Regions from separate parts of the Lysinibacillus sp. S1 genome, predicted to be linked through region 1. Evidence: riboswitches for the same ligand, from Rfam matches in the RefSeq annotation. Region 1 holds a riboswitch; each other region holds the start of a gene.
The links. A riboswitch is a leader RNA that binds a small molecule or an ion and turns the genes downstream of it on or off. The one in region 1 is predicted to bind S-adenosylmethionine.
Positions count from the first base shown of each region.

Region 2: it holds a riboswitch for S-adenosylmethionine, as region 1 does, so the genes downstream of both, ACHZEU_RS18485 (methionine ABC transporter ATP-binding protein) here and metK (methionine adenosyltransferase) in region 1, are expected to answer to the same signal.
Region 3: it holds a riboswitch for S-adenosylmethionine, as region 1 does, so the genes downstream of both, ACHZEU_RS16460 (bifunctional homocysteine S-methyltransferase/methylenetetrahydrofolate reductase) here and metK (methionine adenosyltransferase) in region 1, are expected to answer to the same signal.
Region 4: it holds a riboswitch for S-adenosylmethionine, as region 1 does, so the genes downstream of both, ACHZEU_RS05570 (YezD family protein) here and metK (methionine adenosyltransferase) in region 1, are expected to answer to the same signal.

Region 1 covers NZ_CP173154.1:3,853,463-3,857,679, reverse strand. The annotation lists gene ACHZEU_RS19360 (alpha/beta hydrolase) at 1-350, opposite strand, end outside; gene ACHZEU_RS19355 (gamma carbonic anhydrase family protein) at 484-996, shown strand; gene metK (methionine adenosyltransferase) at 1,176-2,372, opposite strand; SAM riboswitch class I at 2,631-2,749, opposite strand; gene pckA (phosphoenolpyruvate carboxykinase (ATP)) at 3,139-4,217, shown strand, end outside.
Region 2 covers NZ_CP173154.1:3,709,420-3,713,636, forward strand. The annotation lists gene ACHZEU_RS18460 (acyl-CoA dehydrogenase family protein) at 1-100, shown strand, start outside; gene ACHZEU_RS18465 (arsenate reductase family protein) at 285-641, shown strand; gene gcvH (glycine cleavage system protein GcvH) at 723-1,103, shown strand; gene ACHZEU_RS18475 (hypothetical protein) at 1,195-1,536, shown strand; gene ACHZEU_RS18480 (thioredoxin family protein) at 1,551-1,862, shown strand; SAM riboswitch class I at 1,919-2,022, shown strand; gene ACHZEU_RS18485 (methionine ABC transporter ATP-binding protein) at 2,105-3,133, shown strand; gene ACHZEU_RS18490 (methionine ABC transporter permease) at 3,123-3,791, shown strand; gene ACHZEU_RS18495 (MetQ/NlpA family ABC transporter substrate-binding protein) at 3,860-4,217, shown strand, end outside.
Region 3 covers NZ_CP173154.1:3,305,962-3,310,178, forward strand. The annotation lists gene ACHZEU_RS16450 (globin-coupled sensor protein) at 1-530, shown strand, start outside; gene ACHZEU_RS16455 (protoporphyrinogen oxidase) at 770-2,164, shown strand; SAM riboswitch class I at 2,264-2,364, shown strand; gene ACHZEU_RS16460 (bifunctional homocysteine S-methyltransferase/methylenetetrahydrofolate reductase) at 2,454-4,217, shown strand, end outside.
Region 4 covers NZ_CP173154.1:1,036,502-1,040,718, forward strand. The annotation lists gene ACHZEU_RS05560 (VOC family protein) at 1-671, opposite strand, end outside; gene ACHZEU_RS05565 (flavin reductase family protein) at 821-1,306, shown strand; gene ACHZEU_RS05570 (YezD family protein) at 1,397-1,552, opposite strand; SAM riboswitch class I at 1,623-1,718, opposite strand; gene ACHZEU_RS05575 (DUF418 domain-containing protein) at 1,889-2,983, opposite strand; gene ACHZEU_RS05580 (TetR/AcrR family transcriptional regulator) at 2,967-3,569, opposite strand; gene ACHZEU_RS05585 (phosphopantothenoylcysteine decarboxylase) at 3,673-4,217, opposite strand, start outside.

The DNA.
Region 1 (4,217 bases):
AACCAAGGTGATGTTAAAATAATGCCTGCACATTCATATTGTCTCTTTTGCAGTGTATGGAGGATTAATGTTGCACCTAGTCCATGCCCTATTACAAAGGTTGGTAAATTATATGAAAAAGCATTTTCAATCAGGTTTCTTGTATACTTATTGTACAATTTGAAGTCTTCATCATGGACTCGAGCAAACCTTGCATTACCTCCATGATTCGGTAAATCTCCCATGACTATGTGGAAGCCTTCTAATCTTAATTTCTCTATCAGCCATGCATACCAACGGTGATTTTCATAAGCACCATGAAGAATAGCAATCACAGCTTTTGCTTGTCCATCAGCTTCCCATTTCCACATTACATAGTCCTCCTAAAAAATGATTACACTTTGATTATATCGAAATAAATAGCACATTTTAATTTTATATTTCCATAAAGTTGCGTATTTGATACGATAATACTACATTATAGAAAGAAAAGAGGCGATTTTCATGATTTATCCATTTAAAGATAAAACGCCAAAGATCGATCCGTCTGTTTTCATTGCTGATTACGCAACTGTTACGGGCGACGTAACAATTGGCGCCGAAACAACTATTTGGTTTAATACGGTTATTCGTGGTGATGTTTCCCCAACGATTATTGGTAAACGTGTCAGTATCCAGGATCTTTGCTGTTTACACCAAAGCCCAAAATATCCGCTCATTATTGAAGATGAGGTAACAGTTGGACACCAAGTCACTTTACATAGTTGTACAATTCGCAAAAATGCCTTAATTGGTATGGGATCCATTATTTTAGACGGAGCTGAGATTGGAGAAGGTGCATTTATTGGAGCTGGAAGCCTAGTACCTCCTGGTAAAGTCATTCCTCCAAATAGTTTAGCATTAGGTCGTCCAGCAAAAGTTGTCCGAGAATTAAATGCTGAAGATAAAGAGGATATGGAACGCATCGTACGAGAATACGCAGAAAAAGGTCAATATTATAAATCACTTCAGAAATAAATAACCTACACAAAAAATCAATACTAACGAAAAAATCCCTCGCGTTGTCGTGTACCGAATATGTTCACGAATCCTGTTGTGGTCGTTAAGTGAGATGAACAATAGGAGCAATGTTGCCCCTTTGCTTATTAATACATCAGAATAATTTTCTAATGACTTCATTACTTTAGTTCAATAGTTTATAAACGTGCTTTTTCTCGTAGCGCGTCTGCTCTATCAATTTGCTCCCATGGTACATTTAAATCTGTACGACCAAAATGTCCATACGCAGCAGTTTGTTTATAAATTGGACGACGAAGATCAAGCATTTTAATGATACCTGCTGGGCGTAAATCGAATAGCTCGCGTACCCATTCAACGATCTCGCTTTCTTTCACTCTACCTGTGCCAAATGTATCGACAGCAATGGAAACAGGCTGAGCAACGCCAATCGCATAGGCAAGTTGCACTTCAGCACGCTCTGCTAAGCCAGCTGCTACGATGTTTTTCGCTACATAACGTGCTGCATATGCCGCCGAACGGTCTACCTTGGTTGCATCCTTACCTGAGAAGGCACCACCACCGTGACGTGCATAACCACCGTATGTATCAACAATGATTTTACGTCCTGTTAATCCAGCATCACCTTTTGGCCCACCAATTACAAAACGGCCAGTTGGATTGATGAAGTATTTCGTATTAGCATCTAATAATTCACTCGGTACGACTGGTGCAATAACAAATTCTTTTAAATCTGCTTGAATTTGTTCAAGTGTTGCTTCTTCATCATGCTGTGTTGAAATAACAATTGTATCCACGCGAACCGGTACATTATTGTCATCATATTCAATCGTTACTTGCGTTTTACCATCAGGACGTAAATAGGCAAGTTCACCTGATTTACGTACTTCTGTTAAACGGCGTGCTAATTTGTGTGCCAAGCTAATTGGTAATGGCATTAGCTCTGGTGTTTCATTACATGCATAGCCAAACATTAAGCCTTGGTCACCAGCACCAATTGCTTCTATATCAGCATCTGTCATAGAGCCTTCACGTGCCTCTAATGCCTGATCAACACCTTGAGCAATATCAGGTGATTGTTCGCCAATTGCCACAAGCACCGCTAAGTTCTCAGCATCAAAGCCATATTTACCTCGTGTATAGCCAATTTCAGCTACAGTGTCACGAACAATACCTTTAATATCCACATAAGTAGAAGTAGTAATTTCTCCTGCTACTAATACTAATCCTGTTGTTACAGTTGTTTCACACGCTACACGTGCATTTGGATCTTCTGCTAAAATAGCATCTAAAATGGCATCCGAGATTTGGTCACAAATCTTATCTGGATGTCCTTCTGTTACACTCTCTGATGTAAACAGTCGACGGTTTGTCATTTGGTTTTCCTCCTAAATACTCTTACAATAAGTAGTTGTGTATGAATACGGTACTCATTACCCATGTCAAGTCCGCTCCTAAGGATTGAACTCTCAAGCCGTTACTGCTGCTTTTAACACGAGGATTTCGAAAGATCCGTCATTATAATAAGGAAAGAACTACATATACTTACCTTTACATTGATTTTTAACAATAAAAAAATCCTTTTCTCACGTTACTTTACATGAGGAAAGGAATAATGACTGCGTAACCTTTCACTCTTATCGTTCAAGGGATGTTCCCTTGCATKWSMTRYSCKCRAWCGCATGTCGTGAAATAGTTCATGCAGGTTGCCGGGTTTCACAGGGCCTGACCCTCCACCAGCTCGGGATAAGAGTATCCGTTCAATCTCATGTTACTGAAAAGGTCGAACGTTGTCAAATATTTTCTTATGTATTACTGTATAGAAAGGAAAGAACTTATTACACAAAAACTTTTCATACTTGGATGATGATGTAAATAGAAGCAAATTAATCCCTACAACATACCTAGCTACTTGTGGTAACATATGTGTGGCTCAATTTTCGTGCCTAATTACAGTAGGATTGATGGTATTCTACTCGAAAAACATTATTTTTTGTCAGCTTCTTGAAAAGCGGTAAAAACTCTAAAATAATTTCTTAATTAGTATAGATTATTTAAGCAATTGTGTTATACTATTTTTGAAATTAAGAAAAAATCCCTCTAAATCAAGGGAATACTATAAAAAAGGATGGTATTTAATCGATGAATTCAGTAGAAATTGCAAACGAACTGAAGGAATTATTAAACGGCGGTAACATTAATGTTCAACTTTCAGTACCACAATTAGCAGAAAAAGCTACATCTCGTGGTGAAGCAATGTTAACAGTAGATGGCGCAGTTCGTGCAGAAACTGGCAAATACACTGGTCGTTCACCTAAAGATAAATATACGGTAGAAGAAGAAAGCACAAAAGATCAAATTGACTGGGGTAAAGTCAACCAACCGATTTCTTCTGAAGTGTTCGATAACCTATATGTAAAAGTAATAAAATATTTAAAAGAACGTGACGAGTTATTCGTATTCAAAGGCTTTGCAGGTGCTGACAAAGACTCACAATTAAGCATTCAAGTTATCAATGAATACGCATGGCACAATCTTTTTGCTCATCAATTATTTATCCGTCCAACAGCAGATGAATTAGCTTCTCATGTTGCTGACTTCACTGTCATCTCAGCTCCTAACTTTAAAGCAGATCCTGCGGTTGATGGTACTGCTTCTGAAACATTCATCATCGTATCACTTGAAAAGAAAATTATTTTAATTGGTGGTACAGAATATGCTGGTGAAATGAAAAAATCTATCTTTGGTATCATGAACTACTTATTACCACAACAAGGTATTCTTTCAATGCACTGCTCAGCAAACGTTGGTGAAGCTGGCGATGTAGCGTTATTCTTCGGTCTATCTGGTACTGGTAAAACGACGTTATCAGCTGATCCTGATCGTAAGTTAATCGGTGACGATGAACACGGTTGGTCTGATAATGGTGTATTCAACATTGAGGGTGGCTGCTATGCAAAAACAATCAACCTTTCTGCTGAAAAAGAACCAGAAATCTACAATGCAATCCGCTTCGGCTCTGTATTAGAAAACGTAGCTGTTGATCCAGAAACTCGTATTTGTGACTATGATGATGGTTCACTAACAGAAAATACACGTGTAGCTTATCCAATCCAATACATTGAAAATATCGTTGATCCTTCTGTTGCAGGTCATCCAAAAACAATCATCTTCCTAACAGCTGATGCATTTGGCGTGTTACCTCCAATCAGTAAATTAAC
Region 2 (4,217 bases), 140 kb from region 1:
TGCACTGCGTAAGCTAACGCGTAATAATCCATATAATTTAATTGCGAAGAAGCGTGAGGCTTCCGTTAAATTAATTGATGCTGAAAAATATATTGTTTAATAGTGCAAATTTAACCTAGCTATCTGCAAAAGATAGCTAGGTTTTTTTATATGAGATGGATAATCGTAAAAGGAGCGGATAAATTTGCACAACTGGTGGATAAACTTACAAAAAAGAGTGAAGTTCACCATTGAAAACAACTATGATGGTATACTACAGAAAAAGACAGAAGAGGAGCATTGTAATGACGATTCAATTTTTCCATTATCCGAAATGTACAACATGTAAAAAGGCACAGAAGTGGTTAAATGAGCATGAGGTTTCCTATGAAGAGGTACATATCGCAGAGCAACCTCCCACTAAAGAAGAATTAACAGCTATTTGGCAAGCTAGTGGACAGCCTTTGAAGAAATTTTTTAATACCTCAGGCATGAAATATCGTGAGCTTGGTTTAAAGGACAAGTTAGCAGAAATGACGGAGGATGAGCAGCTTGAGCTACTTGCTTCAGATGGCATGTTAATTAAACGTCCCATCGTGACAGATGGAAAAAAAGTTACTTTAGGTTTTAAAGAAGTAGATTTTGAGCAAGCTTGGAAATAACCGTATTAAACCTTGTATTTATAGGAGAAGTATGGCACACTGAAAGTGAATATATTACATATTTATGGAGGGGTTTTTTGCATGAGCACACCTAAAGACTTACGATACTCTGAAGAACATGAATGGGTAAAAGTAGAAGATGGAAAAGTACGTATTGGTATTACTCACTTCGCACAATCTGAATTAGGAGATATCGTATTCGTTGAGCTTCCACAAGTTGGCGACGAAATCAAAACAGATGATCCATTCGGTAGCGTAGAATCAGTAAAAACTGTTTCTGAATTATATGCACCAATCTCAGGTACTGTAGTTGAAGTAAATGCAGATTTAGAAGATAGCCCAGAATTCGTTAATGAATCACCATATGAAAAAGCATGGATGATCGTTGTTGAGCCTGCTGACGCATCAGAAGTTGAGAAACTAATGACAGCAGAGCAATACGAAGAAATGATCGCTGAATAAGACAAGCCATAATCGAAAAACGTCGGAAACTACCGGCGTTTTTTGTTATATAATGACTTATAAGTGGGGATCTCTAAATGGAGGTGGCGTAATGTTCGAGGGAAAATGCTTGATAGTAGAAGGGCGCTCAGATAAGCTACAAATTGAGCCTATTTTGAATGAGAATGTTACAATACTATGTACGAATGGTACAATTGGTGTGCATCAATTAGAAGAACTACTGGATCCCTATGAGGGCTGTGAGCTATTTACTTTTTTTGATGCAGATACTTCTGGTGATAAGCTACGTGCATTAATGGACAGACATTATCCAGAGGCTGAGCATCTGCGCACAATGCCAACATACAAGGAAGTAGAAACGACACCAAGAAAAGTGCTAGCAATGATTTTACTGCGTGCACATTTTTCAATCCATAATGAATATATTTTGTAAGGTTGCGTGAGTAAATGGAAGAATGGTCAATAGAGCAGTGGGAAGCGGCTAAACAGTCGGGAGAGAAAACTGCATTTTATTTATATACACCGATGTGTGGAACGTGTGCAGTGGCATCTAAAATGATGTCCATTATTGAGCAATTACTGCCACAGCTACAAATGGGTAAAGCAAATATCAACTTTTTGGAACACATAGCTTATGAGCATCAAATTGAAAGTGTTCCCTGTCTACTCATCAGTGATGGCGGAAAAGTGACAGAAAAGATTTATGCTTTTCAATCCGTACCATTTTTATATGAATTGTTAAAAAAATCAATTGACTGAACTTTACTAGCGTGGTAAAGTATCAAATATATTATTAAAACATTAAATATATCGAACTCTTATGAAGAGTGGCGGAGGGAAGTGCCCTATGAAGCCCGGCAACCATCACAATGTGAAAAGGTGCCAAATCACCCAAAGATTTTTCTTTGAAAGATGAGAGAACGGTTTAACGTATCATACGTGACCCCTTCTACTTGTCTGTGAGTGAAGGGGTTTTCTATATGAGAAAAGGAGTATTCGCTATGATCCAGCTTCAAAATATTACAAAGAAATACAAAACAGCAAATGGCGAATTAACGGCAGTCAAAGACGTCAACCTTACTATTAATAAAGGTGAAATTTTTGGCATTATCGGCTATAGTGGTGCTGGTAAAAGTACCATGATTCGTTTATTAAACGGTTTAGAGAAACCGACAGCAGGAACAGTAACGGTGAACAATCAAGAATTTTCATCGATAAAAGGGCAAAAGCTTAGAGCAGCTAGACAAAAGGTAAGTATGATTTTCCAGCATTTTAATTTACTTTGGTCAAGAACAGTTGCCGAAAATATTGCATTCCCTTTAGAAATCGCAGGCTTCCCAAAGGCCCAACGTGAAGCGCGTGTGAAGGAATTAATTGCCCTTGTACGCTTAGAAGGGCGCGATAACGCATATCCATCCCAGCTTTCCGGGGGACAAAAGCAGCGCGTACGAATTGTACGTGCATTAGCGAATAATCCAGAGGTTTTACTATGTGATGAGGCGACATCCGCACTCGACCCTGAAACAACGGATGCAATTCTTGATTTACTCGTAGATATAAATGAACGCTTAGGCTTAACAATCGTCCTGATGAACCACGAAATGCATGTCATCCGCAAAATTTGTCATCGTGTAGCGGTGATGGAGGCAGGCGAAATTGTGGAACGTGGTGAGGTATTACAAGTCTTCCAAGCCCCACAGGCGGCTATTACTAAGAAGTTTGTATCTCAAATTACCGACACTAAGGAAACACAAGATACGGTAGCACAAATTAAAACAAACTATCCAACTGGACAACTTGTCAAATTGATTTTTGTTGGTGAAAAAACAGAACAGCCTGTCATCTCACATCTTGTGAAACAATTTGATGTAGAAGTAAGTATTGTTCACGGAAATATTTCACAAACAAAAAATGGTGCATATGGTACATTGATTGTGCAAATTGATGGCTCTCAGACAAATGTCACTGAAGCCCTTCGTTATTTAAATACAGTGGAAGTACAGACGGAGGTGATTGAAAATGCTAACTAATCTCTTTCCGAATGTAGACTGGGAAAATATGTGGCAAGCTACGTATGAAACTTTATACATGACAGCTATATCAACGGTTGTGACATTTATTCTTGGGTTAGTCATTGGTATTGTTCTATTTCTAACTAGCCCCAATCAGTTATGGGCAAATAAAATCGTTAACTTTTTAACAGGATCACTCGTTAATATTTTCCGTTCCATTCCATTTATCGTATTAATTATTTTATTAATTCCATTTACGAAGTTTTTACTAGGTACAATTCGCGGTGCCAATGCGGCATTACCTGCTTTAATTATCGGTGCAGCACCGTTTTATGCTCGTATGGTATTAATTGCGTTACGTGAAATTGATAAAGGTGTGATTGAAGCAGCCCGTTCAATGGGAGCAAAAACTTCTACAATTATTTGGAAAGTATTGGTTCCGGAATCATTACCAGCTTTGATTTCTGGTATCACTGTAACGGCTGTTGCTCTTGTAGGTTATACAGCGATGGCAGGAATTATTGGTGCAGGTGGTCTTGGTAACTTAGCTTTCTTAGACGGCTTCCAGCGAAATCGCCAAGATGTGACATTAATGGCAACTATTTTGATCTTAGTAGTCGTATTTATTATTCAATGGATTGGTGATTTAATTACTGAAAAAATTGATAAACGCTAGCACGAAAATGAGGTTATTCCGGTTTTTACCGCTAACATATTTAAAACAAATACAAGGGAGTGTCATAAATGAAAAAGTTATTAGCAGGATTATTTTTATCAATACTTGTACTAGCATTAGCAGCTTGCGGTACAGATAAAAAAGAAGATGAAAAATCAGCATCTGGCGATCAAACAGATAGCAAAGAAAACGTAACATTAAAAGTAGGTGCTTCTAATACACCACACGCAGTTATTTTAGAAAAAGCAAAACCGATCTTAGCTAAAGAAGGCATAGACCTTAAAATTGAAACGTATACAGATTATGTTCTACCAAACCAAGATTTAGACTCAAAAACACTTGATGCAAACTATTTCCAGCACATTCCTTACTTAGAGCTACAAATTAAAGACAATGGCTATGATTTCGTTAATGCAGGTGGCGTTC
Region 3 (4,217 bases), 550 kb from region 1:
AAAATATGCTCAATATTAGTCATTCTCTTCATGATATAGAAGAAAATATTGAACAATTATCAGGTATGTCTAAGGAAATGGAAACAATTATGAGTGTTGTGACCAATATTGCGAATCAAACGAATCTATTGGCTTTAAATGCTGCAATTGAAGCAGCACGTGCTGGGGAAGCGGGAAAGGGCTTTAGCGTAGTGGCCGATGAAGTACGTAAATTATCAATTCAGACAAAAGAATCTGTTACAGCGGTGGCTTTGTTATTGAAAAAGACAGGTGAACGAACAGAGAAATTAGAGTATTCTTTGACCAACATTCAAGATGAAGTTGCAGCAGGTGAAGAAAATATGTTACAAACTGAAGGCCAATTTACGAGTATATTGGGAGCCATGACAGAAGCAAAAGATCAAAATGAGTGTATGGCAACAAAAATACAAGCAATTGTAGGTATATTAAGTGAATTAGGCACTTCATTTACTGAGGTAACAAATTCAGCTGAAAAATTAGCGAGCTTTGCGCAAAATTTAAAAGGATAGACTACTAACATTTACATTCTATTTTTCATATTTTTAGACGTAATAAACACTATAGTACCTATTTAAATGTTTGTTGTGAAGTTATCGCTATAGAGGATCAATTTTATAGAGGTTCAGAAAGTAAGAGCTATTTCACTGATGAAATAGCTCTATTTTTGCTAAATTTGTAAAGGGTTTAACGTAATTTTCAATGAAAAAGGATTATACTGTAGAAAGAATGAATAATAGGGGCGGTTATGATGAAAACAGTTGTTGTTTTAGGCGGCGGTATTACAGGACTATGTACAATGCATTATTTGCAACGTCAAGTGAAGGAACATAATTTAGATGTTCGTCTAGTGCTTATAGAAAAAAATACATATTTAGGAGGCAAATTATATTCAGCACATGAACAAGGTTTCATCATGGAAACGGGTGCTGATTCTATTGTAGCCCGTCATCAAGGCGTTATGGAACTCGTTCAGGAGCTTGATTTTGAGGCGGAATTAGTTTACAACGAAACAGGTATTTCTTATATTTATACGAATAATGAGTTACATGCTATTCCGGCAGATTCAACTTTCGGAATACCGATGAGTGTAGCATCCTTAGAGGAAAGTACACTTATTTCCGAGCAGGGAAAAAAAGAAGCGTTGAAGGATTTAACATTGCCAAACAATGGCTTCACAAAGGAAAGTTCGATTGGTGAATTTTTAACTTACTATTTAGGAGAGGAACTGGTGAAAAACCAAATTGCACCAGTCCTTGCAGGTGTTTATTCGGGAGATTTACATCAGCTTTCTATTGGCTCTACTTTACCGTATTTAATTGATTATAAGAATGATTTTGGAAGTATTATTAAAGGCTTTGATGCGAATCGTGAGCAATTTGTTAAAGCAGCGAACAAAAAATTTATATCCTTTAAAAATGGTTTATCTTCTTTAATTGATCGACTTGAACAAACCTTATCCGATGTAGAAATTATCAAGGGTGTTACTACACTAAATGTTCAAAAACAAGATAAGAACTACACAATTTCCTTAGCTAATGGTGAAATTATTGAGTCAGATTATGTCGTTTTAGCATTACCGAACGATACTGTACAAAATCTGCTACAGGATGAATCTTTAAACCGCTATTTTGACCAATTTACGACAGCGTCAGCGATTACTATCTATTTGGGTTTTGATGTGCCAGACGCTAAATTGCCAGCAGATGGAACGGGCTATATTGTTTCCCATAATTCAGACGTAACTTGTAATGCAGCAACTTGGACTAGTCGTAAATGGAAGCATACATCGAAAGAAAATAAATTACTTGTGCGACTCTTTTATAAGAGCATCAATCCAGCCTATGAGCAACTACGCGCCATGACGGATGAAGAATTAGCAGCAGTTGCTTTAGAAGATGTGAGAAAGAGCCTAGGAATAGAGGAGCAGCCAACCGTTGTGAATGTAACAAAATGGATTGATCAAATGCCTAAATATGATCTAGCACATCGTGAAGCATTACAAGGCTTACTACAAGAATTACATGAGAAATATCCTAATTTATCGATTGCAGGGTGCTCGTATTTTGGCGTAGGTATTGGTGCTTGCATTCAAAACGGGAAAAAAATTGGTGAAGAGCTTGCAAAGGAACTTGCCAATTTCTAAGGTTTTAAGTGGAAAAAAACTTTGTTATGTGAAATAGTCTTGACTCATTCGTCAGTAAACGATATGATTCTTTTAATTATTTAAAAAATTCATACTTAATTCTTATCAAGAGAAGCAGAGGGACTGGCCCATTGAAGCTTCAGCAACCAACTTTATTGTCAGGTGCTAAATCCAGAAGACCGTTGAGTCGAAGATGAGAAGGAACAACAATGATGAATCGTTAAAGCCTTCTTTTTTTATGAAAGAAGGCTTTTTATTATATAGAGACATAGGAAGAGAGGCTAATTTTATGGGATTGCTTGAAAGGTTAAAAACGCATGTTTTGACGGCAGACGGTGCAATAGGCACAGTGCTATATGGCTATGGATTGGAGTATTGCCATGAGGAAATGAATGTTCAGAGACCCGAGTTAATTGAAAAGATTCATAGAGAATATATTGCAGCTGGTGCTGACATCATTCAAACGAATACGTACGGTGCAAATGCCATTAAATTAGCTCGCTATGGATTAGAATCACGTGTCCAACAATTTAATGAAGCTGCTATCACCATCGCAAAACGAGCAGCGGCTGATGGCGGTCAATTTGTTTTAGGAACAATTGGTGGTATTCGGGGAATTCGTAAAAGTGATGCAACCTTGGATGAAATATTAGCAACTATTGAAGAACAAGCAAGCGTCTTACTTGCAGGGAATCCAGATGGCCTTTTACTTGAAACTTATTATGATTTTGAAGAATTAACAGCAACCTTAAAGATGCTACGAGAAAAAACAAAATTGCCGATTATTGCACAAGTTTCTATGCATGAGCCCGGTGTTCTACAAAATGGGATGTCTTTAAATAATGCTCTCCATGAGCTTGAAGCCCTAGGTGCTGATATTGTTGGTGTCAATTGTCGACTAGGTCCACACCATACAATTCAGGCATTTGAAGGTGTAGAACTTCCTAATAAGGCATTTATGTCGGCCTATCCAAATGCATCACTTCTGGACTTAGAGGATGGGCGTGTCGTTTATGAATCAGAAGCTGATTATTTTGGTCGAGCGGCTGTTGAATTGCGTGATCAAGGTGTACGTTTAATAGGGGGCTGCTGTGGTACAACACCCAAACATATTGCAGCAGCAAAGAAGTATTTAGAAGAGTTATCACCGGTTCAGGAGAAGCATGCGAAGCCTAAAAAGATTGAGATTGTTCGGGAAGCGGAGCCAACAAAGTATGAGCCTCTTCATGAAAAGGTTAAACGTGAACGCTCTGTCATAGTAGAGTTGGATACGCCTAGACATTTAGAGATTGATGGGTTCCTTGAAGGAGCAAAGCAATTATATGATGCAGGTGCAGATGTAGTTATGATGGCAGACAATTCATTGGCCTCTCCACGTATTAGCAATATTGCAATGGGCGCATTGTTGAAGAGCTCACATGGTGTACGCCCACTAACTCATATTACATGTCGAGACCGTAATTTAATTGGTCTACAATCTCATTTAATGGGGTTAAATGCTTTAGGTATTCATGATGTGTTGGCCGTTACGGGTGATCCAACGAAAGTAGGAGATTTCCCAGGTGCGACAAGTGTTTATGATGTATCTTCCATGGAGCTAATCCAATTAATTAAGCAATTAAATGAAGGGGTCTCTTTCTCAGGTAAGCCACTTCGTAAAAAAGCAAATTTCTCAGTTGCTGCTGCATTTAATCCAAACGTCCGTGTGTTAGATCGTGCTGTGACACGCTTGGAGAAGAAAATTGAGCATGGGGCAGACTACTTCATTTCTCAACCAGTATATACGATCGAGAAAATTGTAGAGATTTATGAGGCAACAAAGCATTTACAAGCTCCAATTTACATCGGTATTATGCCTGTTACGAGTTATAAAAGCGCTGAATTTTTACATCATGAAGTGCCAGGTATCAAATTATCTGAAGATGCCTTAACAAGAATGAAAGCATGTGGAGAAGATAAAGAAAGGGCAACATTGGAAGGGATTGCTATTGCCAAAGAATTAGTAGAAGTGGCTACGCAATATTTCAATGGGATTTACCTTATTACACCATTT
Region 4 (4,217 bases), 1.9 Mb from region 1:
ATCGCGCTCTCTTCCTCATAGAAATCTAAACGCATATTCGGTAGCTGTAGTGACWKATACTGCTCATATTGCGTAVGCACHGGTAGCTGTAACACCTCTTGCCACAGCTTAACTGTTGCCTGCATGTCCTTGACGTAGAATTGGACGGATTCCATCGTTATAGCCTGTTTGACATCAATGGCACCACTTGCCTTTAATTGAACCAAACGCTCTTCATCTTCCTCCGCCCATTCAATCAAAAATGGAAAATCAATTGGCAGATCTGGCTTACCAAAATGCAGTAGCTTCCATTCTACCACAGTGCCATCTGGTCTTGTTCTGCTACATGCATCTGGTCCATATACTTCATAGCCCAATGCTCGCAAGCGTCGACCCTCTTCCTCAATATTTTTTGTGCGCAGAGCAATTCGAGAAAATCCCTGGCGCTCTTGATCACGTTTAAACGTATAATGTAGGGAATATGGGTATTGTGCCGCTTGCTCAAATAAATCACGATCATAGATAGCAATTTGTTCAATATAGCTTAAGCCAAAGTAGCTTAACGTATTATAAGTCCCCCACATCGTGTGCTGCCCACCATTCACTGTATGGACATTTCGTTTATTGAAGAAAACCTTTATATTTTCTGGTGATTCCACTTGATGAACCAAATGATCAAAATATAAAGTCATGGCCATTCCCCTTTCTTTCCCCATTACCTTTACCTGTATGTTTGATTAGTTTAAAATTTACTCAAGAAAAGGAGTTACTAGTAGGATATGAAAAAAAGTTTCGTTTACCTACAAACTCCRTTCACTAATTTCATAAAGAGGTGATTTGAATGACAGATKTAGTAGCTGCTTTTAAATTGGCATTAGGTAATTATCCTACAGGCGTAACAGTTGTCACGACATGTCATGACACAAAACCGATTGGCTTAACCGTCAATTCCTTTGCATCTGTTTCAATCGACCCGCTCCTTATTTTGTGGTCACTCGATAAAAAATCTCAGCTCCATCCTTATTTCACGACTGCGCCAAATTTTGCGGTCAATATTTTAGCGAGTGATCAAGAGCATTTATGTACACTATTTGCCAGTAAAATCCCTGATCGCTTTGCACAAGCAAAATGGTCAACTTCCTCTTTAGGACTACCGATTTTACATGATACAGCAGCTAATTTACAATGTAAAACATTTCAGCAAATCGATGCTGGCGACCATACCATTTTTATTGGGCAGGTCGTAGACATTACAAATGCTCAAAAAGAGCCTTTGCTTTATCATCGCCGTCATATCGGTCCCATACCAAAAAGCTTTTATAGCTAGTCTTTACACAAAAAAAGGGCCACTTGTAAGCACAGGAAATCCTTCATGCTTATAGGTGGCCGTTTGACATAAGTTCTACTGAAATCATTGTTATTTTTTCTGCGGAAATCTCTGCTTTTCAAGCCTATTAATTTGCACAATCACACCATCTTGAATCGTAATATGCACTTCACCAAATTCAAGATTTTGAATCGCCTTCGCAATTGCCTCTAGTTTCTTATCATCTACTTTTACTGACTGAGCCATACGATACACCCCTTCTTTTTTATCCTAATTGTTCATAAAGAGGCCAACGCATCAAACTGATTGATAGCCCCTCCTATCTCTCAGACACCATCTGTTGGATTTGGCACCTGTTGTTCGGTTGCCGAGGCTTCATTGGGCCAAGTCCCTCCACCTCTCTTGATAAGAGTACTGCGTTTCTTGAAAATAATTCTATAATTCTGCTATAGGAATGTCAATACAAAATATTAGAAAACCTAGTTGAATACTATGCAATATGTCGTTTAGATTAAAAGACTCCCTAAACCTAAAGTATTTTATGCCTAGTCAGTGAGAAATAGATGGCAATCCATTAATTTATTACAAGCTCCATTTCCTCATCATGAATTCAAGTGGGCCTCGATGATGTTTAGTCCTCCACCATACAGAAACAACGACACATCCTAAAAAATAACAGCAGGCATACAGCATGGAAAAAGCAAGTGTTTGGTTCTCCAGCTTTTGGCAAATAATTAGTATTCCAATGCCTATAACAACATGGCCAACATAATGCGTTAAAGACATTTGTCCTGTTAATATGAAAGATTGAATAACTTTATTTTTACATGTCTCTACAAGATAGATGGAGCCAACAATGATAACAATAGCCGAAGCCGAATTAGATAGGACATACATCATATTCGGTGGAATCGGTCCTGTATCAAATAAATACAATGCACTCTCTACATCTAATAAATGAATGGTTGTCATCTTAATGAATAACGTTGAACAAGTCTCAGTCATGATGACTAACAATAAACCTATCACCAGTAAGTTTTTTCTTAATGTATGATTTGTTAAATCTAATGTGCCCATTACCATACCTATCAGAAAGAAGCAAATCCAGGGGAATAGTGGATGATAGCCATTAAACATCAAATTTCTTATAAATCCTGCTGGTGTCCAAAAATCAAGATACTCTAGTAGCACATATGTTGGATGCCAACCAGCAAGGTAACTAAATTGAATTTGAAGCCATTGTGAAAGGATAAGGATGGCACCGATTATGAAGATCATCATTTTCTTGGATTGGGCAATCAACCAAGCAGCAACAAACATATACACGCCATAATAATGTAAGATATCTCCTGTCCAGCCGATTGCATATAATATTATCCCTATCGTAAATAACAAAAGCGCCCTCTTCCACAAAGTAAGTCGATTTTGACGAAGAAGGATTGGGTCCTTACTCTCTCTAGCCTGACGAGTCATTAAGGCTGTCCCTATTCCTGCTAGCATAACAAATACGGCCGAAGCACGTCCCTCGAAAAGATGTTGGAAGGCAATTAACCATGTTGAACCATTCGTTGTAGAATCTGTTATGACGCCAAAATTGACAATGAACATGCCAAGCATGGCGAGAGCTCTTGCAAAATCAAGACCTTCAATGCGCCGATCATCATTTCTTTTTGTCATCTTTGCCCCCTTGGATAACGCTATGTACAGCCTCCTTCCAAATAGCCCTATAGTTCAATTGGTTGCCTGTTAACATGAAATTACCGATATTATCATAGACGAGGGCTAGCATTTGTGCCTTCGCTTCTATATGGGGAGTATCCTCTAGCACCCCTAGCTGTACGCCATATCGTAGGATAGCAACAAAGCTCGTTAAAAAACTGGTTTCTAGCTCTACTAATTGTCTTTTATAGTTTTCATCGCGGGCCGCTAATAGTACATATTGATTAAATATTTTATTAAAATAAGGGTCCTTGTCCTGTGCCTCAATAGATTTATAGCCTAGCTTAAGTAATTCCTCCTTAAAATTAGCAGAAGAAAGCTCTTTATAATCCACAGCGACATCATGTTGAATTTCTTTATACAATTCATCAAATATGAAAGCGATTAATTGATCCTTTGATTGAAAATAATAGTAAATGGCTGGTTTTGAAATACCGACCTCTGTAGCAATCATTGCTAAGCTTGTTTTTTCAAATCCATTTTCCGCAAACATCCCATAAGCAATTTCTATAATTTTGTGAAAAGTTTGTTCTTTATTTCCCATTATTACCCTCCTTTTTTTACCGACCGTTAAGTAAATATTATAGGATGCTAACCTTTTAGACAAGAAAAAACTGTGTAGAAATATTTCTCTACACAGTTCACATTTATTGATTTTGTAAATACATCATTAAAGCTTCTGCTGTTTTTTGCTTGCCCATTACTTTAAGAGGCTGTCCATCGGCAGGTACAATCCAATGAGGTTCATCCCCCCCATATAAAGACTGAGAGCTATTTGCTACCATAAATTGTGCATTGGCTGTTTCCATACGCAGTCTGGCACGAGCTAACAAGAATTCCTCATCATTCGTTGCTTCGAGCTTAAAGCCTACTAACGTTACATTCGGTTGCCATCCCTTAATTTGACCTAATACTTTTGGTGCTTTTTTAAAATGAATAATAGGTGGTTCGTCAGAAGGCATTTTCCCCGTTTCCTCCATTAAATTACCTGATTGATCATATACTTTGTCAATGACCCAATCAGAGCCCGCAGCCGCCATAATGACGATATCGACATGTTGTTGTTGAACTGCATGACGCACCTTTTGTCCTAAATCCTCTATGCCTTCAAATTGTATCAATGTCATATCATTTTGGTTTTCTGGAAGCTGTGCAAAGTAACCATGCATGTATACTACGTTAGCGCCAGCAG